Regions from separate parts of the Planococcus kocurii genome, predicted to be linked through region 1. Evidence: riboswitches for the same ligand, from Rfam matches in the RefSeq annotation. Region 1 holds a riboswitch; the other holds the start of a gene.

Evidence for each region. A riboswitch is a leader RNA that binds a small molecule or an ion and turns the genes downstream of it on or off. The one in region 1 is predicted to bind S-adenosylmethionine.
Region 2: linked by a shared signal. The riboswitch ahead of AUO94_RS03165 (methionine ABC transporter ATP-binding protein) and the one ahead of AUO94_RS10855 (methionine ABC transporter ATP-binding protein) in region 1 are both predicted to bind S-adenosylmethionine.

What each region holds. Positions count from the first base shown of each region.
Region 1 covers NZ_CP013661.2:2,203,465-2,206,594, reverse strand. Annotated here, with positions in the region: gene AUO94_RS10860 (methionine ABC transporter permease) at 1-271, opposite strand, end outside; gene AUO94_RS10855 (methionine ABC transporter ATP-binding protein) at 261-1,274, opposite strand; SAM riboswitch class I at 1,343-1,446, opposite strand; gene AUO94_RS10850 (carbon-nitrogen family hydrolase) at 1,496-2,284, opposite strand; gene AUO94_RS10845 (pyridoxal phosphate-dependent aminotransferase) at 2,370-3,130, shown strand, end outside.
Region 2 covers NZ_CP013661.2:611,761-614,890, forward strand. Annotated here, with positions in the region: gene AUO94_RS03160 (methionine ABC transporter permease) at 1-569, opposite strand, end outside; gene AUO94_RS03165 (methionine ABC transporter ATP-binding protein) at 562-1,587, opposite strand; SAM riboswitch class I at 1,676-1,780, opposite strand; gene AUO94_RS03170 (thioredoxin family protein) at 1,886-2,212, opposite strand; gene AUO94_RS03175 (ribonuclease M5) at 2,218-2,556, opposite strand; gene gcvH (glycine cleavage system protein GcvH) at 2,902-3,130, opposite strand, start outside.

The sequences.
Region 1 (3,130 bases):
TTCCTGTGATAAATTTCGTTAACGGAATAAGTGCCACTAACAAAATGATAAAGGGAATAGAGCGTACAATGTTTACAACAAAGCCCACTACCGAGTTTACCGATCGATTTTCAAGAAACAGACCGCGATCGGTTATGAATAACAAAATTCCGAGCGGCAAACCGACAATCAATGATACCGATAATGAGATGCCGATCATCATTAATGTTTGGAAAAATGCTGTTTGTATTTCTGGCCATAATTCAATAATTCGTCCCCATTCAATTTCCACTCGATATCACCTCCACGATTGCTGCTCTGTTTTCCAAATACTTCAATGCCTCCATAACTTCCATTTCAGCGCCTTTTAACTCCATAATAAAGACGCCAAGCGGTCGTTCTTGAATGTACTCGATAGCTCCGTGCAAAAAGTTGCCTTTTACCGAAAAGTTCTGCAGCATATCGGAAATGACGCCTTCGCCTGCTACGCCACCTTTGAACAGCACTTTCACTAAAGTTCCTTTAAATTCTTTCAAAATATGTACTGGAACATTAAAGGATACGACACTAGAAATAAATTCTTTCGTTAGCTCCTTTTGAGGATCTGCAAAAATATCGTAAACTTGTCCTTCTTCAATGACACGTCCGCCTTGCATGATCGCCATTCGATCGCAAATTTCTTTAACTACGTTCATTTCATGCGTAATTAGTACAACTGTAATTTTCAATTTACGATTGATGTCTTTTAATAACCGCAATATAGATAACGTCGTATTAGGGTCGAGCGCGGATGTCGCTTCGTCACACAACAAGACTGCTGGGTTGTTTGCTAATGCTCGAGCGATACCAACTCGCTGTTTTTGACCTCCACTCAACTGTGCAGGGTAGACATCCCGTTTATCTGACAAGCCGACCATTTCTAATAGCTCTTCTACGCGGATTTTAATGTCTTTCGTAGGTGTACCTGCTGCCCGAAGTGCAAAAGCAATATTGTCATAAACCGTCTTCTGGCTGATCAAATAAAAATGTTGGAAAATCATACCAATTTTCAATCTCGCTTTTCTTAATTGATTGCTGCTCAACTTCGTTAAGTCTTTGCCATCGACTACGACACTGCCAGAGCTCGGTCGTTCCAGCAAGTTGATGCAGCGAATCAGCGAACTTTTACCAGCTCCTGAATAACCAACAATCCCAAAAATTTCACCTTTTCCTACTTTCAAAGAAATATTGTCGACTCCAGTAACGGTGCCATGTTTAGTGGTATATGTTTTTGTTAAGTTCTGAATATGTATCATGGCTTCCTCCTGGCAACAAAAAGATGCCTCTTTCATCAAGAAAGAGGCATCGAAAAGTTTATTTTCTCGACTTATCTTCCGGAACATTTTACATTCCGCAGGACTTGGCACCTTCCCAAATGGGGGTTGCCGGACGTCATAGGGCCTACCCCTCGGTCTCTCTTGATAAGTTAGTATATTAGATTGAATTTCATATTACAGACATAGATTCAGAGTGTCAATCAAATTTTAAATGTTTCGTACAATTTTTCACGACGATCATCAAAGACCGGAATCCGTTTTCGGACTTTCTCTACTTCGTCCAAATCAATTTCCACATACCCCACGCCTTCGTCTTTTTGCATATCCAAGCGAACTTCTCCCCAAGGAGCTATGACCATCGTACTGCCGCCAAATACATTTTTCGGATCGCTGCCGACGCGATTCACAGCAACGATAAAGCACTGATTTTCAATTGCACGAGCTTGTAAAAGAATACGCCAGTGGTCAATTCGCGCTTCTGGCCATTCCGCTGATACGAAGATCAGTTTCGCTCCATTTAGTGCTTGTGCACGAATCCATTCAGGAAAACGAATGTCATAGCAAATAACTCCGCCATAAACAGTGCCGTCCAGTTTAAACGTCCCAAGTGTATCGCCTTCTTCAAGATGAATATGCTCATCCATTAAACCAAAACGATGTGCTTTGTCGTATTCTGAAACAAGTTCACCGTTTTTATTAACGACATACATCGTATTATAAAAGCCGTTATTCTTCTGTGTTGAAACAGAACCTCCGACAATATTCACAGCATGTTCTTTCGCAAAACTTTTCAGTAGCTCTACAGTTTGGTTAGTGCTGTCTGCTAAAGTACCAAGCTCAGTCAGTGCATATCCCGTGTTCCACATTTCTGGCAAAACAATTGTCTCCGCTCCGTTAGCGGCTGCCTCCGTTAAATAATTTATGACTTGCTGATAGTTCTGTTCGGGCTCTCCGAATATGATATCCATTTGAACACATGCAATTTTCATGTTTTCTCCTCCAGTAGACAAGCTAATCTAAATTCTATAAGATTCGGAGTAGATGTGCAATTATTTCGAAAATGAGGAGAATTTTATGGACTTTTCAAATCGCTTACAAAACTTACCTACTCAGTTTTTTGCTTCACTAGTTGCCAAAACGAGCAAAGCCGTCGCTGAAGGACGCGATGTCATCAATCTCGGACAAGGTAATCCCGACCAACCAACACCCGATCATATTATTAAAGCATTACAAACGGCGGCGGCTGATCCGAAGACACATAAGTACTCACCTTTCCGCGGCATTTCAGAATTACGTCAAGCTGCTGCGAATTTCTATAAACGCGAATATGGTGTAGACATTGATCCTGATTTAGAGGTCGCCATTTTGGCTGGAACCAAAATTGGACTTGTTGAATTGCCCTTGGCATTGCTTAATCCGCAAGATCTTTTGCTGCTGCCGGACCCGGGCTATCCTGACAACTTTTCCGGTGCTCCATTAGCGAATATTGACTACGAATTGATGCATCTCCACCCTGAAAATGGTTATTTACCAGACTTTAATGACTTGTCAGAAACTGTTTGTTCACGTGCAAAATTAATGTATTTGAACTACCCCAATAACCCGACAGGCGCCGTTGCAAATAAAGAATTTTTTGATGACACCGTCGCTTTTGCAAAAGACCATAACATCGCTGTTGTTCACGATTTTGCATACGGCGCCGTAGGATTTGAAGGAAAAAAACCGGTAAGCTTTTTGCAATCTGAAGGTGCCAAAGAAGTTGGGATTGAGATGTATACGTTATCGAAAACTTATAATATGGCGGGATGGCGAATTGGCTTTGCTGTGGGGCATTC
Region 2 (3,130 bases), 1.6 Mb from region 1:
CGACTGCGTTGAAAGCCGTCGAGGAAAGCAAGTGTACCAAGACCACCTGCGCCGATAATGCCGGCCATTGCTGTATAGCCGACCAATGCAATCGCCGTGACCGTAATGCCGGATATTAATGCCGGTTTTGATTCGGGCAATAACACTTTCCAAATGATGGTGCCGGTTGTTGCACCCATTGAACGAGCCGCCTCGATCACACCTTTATCAATTTCTTTTAGCGCAATTAGCACCATTCGTGCATAAAATGGAGCTGAACCGATGATTAATGCCGGTAAAGCCGCATTCGGTCCGCGAATCGATCCCATCAAGAACAAAGTGACAGGAATCAATAAAATGATCAAGATGATAAAAGGAATTGAACGGAAAATATTGACGAATGCGCCAGTCAGCCAATTAACGAGTTTGTTTGCCCACAATTGTTTCGGTGCTGTTAAGAACAAGATAATACCAAGTGCTAAACCAATAACAAATGTAAATACAGTTGATAATGCGGTCATGTAAAGTGTTTCAAGAGTAGCTTCCCACATGCTGTCCCACTTTACATTTGGAAATAACGATTCAATCATTGTCCATCACCTCCGCTTGAATATCTTCTGAGCGAAGAAATACCAGTGCTTCTTCAATTTCTGCTTGAGACCCTTTAAGCTGTAAGATCAAGGTGCCGTATGCGCCACGCTGCGTATGCGAGATATTGCCTTGAACAATATTCACTTCCACGGCATGACTGCGAATCAATTTAGTTAAAATGGGTTGTTCGGTTTGATCGCCAACAAAAACCAATTTCACCAATTCGCCAGTTGGGTATAATTCCCGCAGGTTTTTGATGGTTTCCTGTGAATCTCCACTGTCGGCTACTTGCGCAACAAAGCGTTTCGTGATTGCCTCTTTCGGTGATTGGAACACATGTAAAACGTCGCCAAGTTCTACAACTCGTCCGCCTTCCATTACAGCCACACGGTGGCAAATTTTCCGGATGACGTGCATTTCATGAGTAATCAGTACAATTGTCAATCCCAATCGCTTATTGATGTCTACTAACAAGTCAAGAATGGCATCTGTTGTTTCTGGATCGAGTGCTGATGTCGCTTCGTCACACAACAAGACTTCTGGGTCATTTGCTAATGCCCGGGCAATACCGACGCGTTGTTTTTGTCCTCCTGATAGCTCAGAAGGATAGGCGTTTTCACGACCCGTTAATCCGACTAATTCAATTAACTCCTGTACACGATTTCCGCGTTGTGCTTTTGCCACTCCGGCAATTTCTAGCGGAAATTCAATATTTTCTCTCACTGTACGAGACCATAGTAGATTAAAATGTTGGAAAATCATACTGACTTTCTGACGTGCCTTGCGTAATTCTCCGCCTTTAATCGCTGTGATAATTTGTCCATTAATCTCTACAGTTCCTGACGTTGGTTTTTCTAACCCATTCAACAATCGGATTAAGGTACTTTTACCTGCTCCACTATAACCAATAATACCGAATATCTCTCCATCAGAAATGGATAAGTCCACTTGATCCACAGCTGTTAAAATTGCCTTGCCTGTATCGAATTTTTTTGTCACTTGCTTTAACTCAATCATTCTTCCAACACTCCTAAATCTTAAAAATAAAAAACCCTTCCGCGCATAACTGAGCAGAAGGGCAAACGTATAGTATACGGAAACCAATCTCTCATCGTCCAAAGCTTTCGCTTTGTGTGATTTGGCACCATTTCATTTTCATGACGGTTGCCGGGCTTCATAGGGCACTTCCCTCCACCACTCGTAATAAGAGTTTTGATATGAAATTTTTGAAAAACTTAAGGACTGTATTCTATTTGACTCTTCGCTTGTTGTCTAGATTTCAGACAAGCAATTGGTTTTTTATCAGAAGACTAATTTACCATGACCGGCTGTATTCGTCAACAGGTTTTAACTTACTATACAAGTATGGCACTGATTGAAAAGCATAGATTTTCTCTTTTAGTTTGCCACCTTCTGTTATAAGTAAGCACGGTACACTCTCCACTTCGTAGAGATCCGCTATTTCTTGAACGTAATTTAAATTTGCTTTGCCCATTGGAAGATCCGGTAACAATTCGGTGACAACTGATAGCATCTTAGACGCAACCTGGCAAGTTCCACACATTGGCGCGTACAAATAATAAGCCGTTGATTTATTCGTATTCTTTTCTTTGATCCATTCTTTGTGCGTCCATTCATTCATTTTCTTCATCCCTCTGTTAATAGCTTATTTACCTGGATATTCGCTGTGATGAGCACATCCATCAAGATCCGGAGCGGTGTTGCTGCAACTTCTTTATAATTTCGGTTAATGTAAAAATGACGAGCTTCAGGAAATTCACGCTTGACGAGTTTCCTCAGTTTTTCTCCTGAAGAGTCTGCATCTACTAGTATGATCATATCCTGGCCTTCGTACGGTAATAGTAACTCTTCCAGTCTCGATGCACTTACTGTACCATTTGTACAAAGAATCGTCACGGGTTCTGCAATGAGTGGTGCAATCCTTGACTTATCACTGAGCCCTTCGACAACAATCACCTTTCCCATAACACTCACCCCATCAAATATAAAATAAGAAAAGTTCTAAGACTTAGCGGTAAAAGAAAACTTTCGTTTTATTGCGATAAAGCTCTTTATATAAGTCGAACTAATGATTTCCACTTGTTGATATTCCGTAAAACAGCAGTGCTTTCGAGCTCACAGGATGTGGATCATGCAACCCGTTCCTTTGCTGAGCACAAAGCAGTATAGAAAAGTCGGTTTCTTTTACCAACTTATCTAGTTTTAAAATACCAATAGAACAGGCTGACGTCCATTTCCATGACTTATGCGAACTGCTGACAACACTTATCGGTCATAAAAAAAAGCGCCAAGATAGGCGCTTTTCAGTAATTACTCGTTGGTCATTTCTTTGTATTCGTCTGCTGTCATCAATGCATTAACTTCTTCTTCAGAAGGGGCTTCGATTACAACCATCCAAGCCTGCTCGTAAGGAGACTCGTTCACAAATTCTGGGCTATCTTCAAGTTCAGAGTTAACCTCGATTACTTTTCCGCTAATTGGCGCATACAATTCTGAAACCGTTTTAACGGATTCAACACTGCCGAAAGGCTGATCTTTT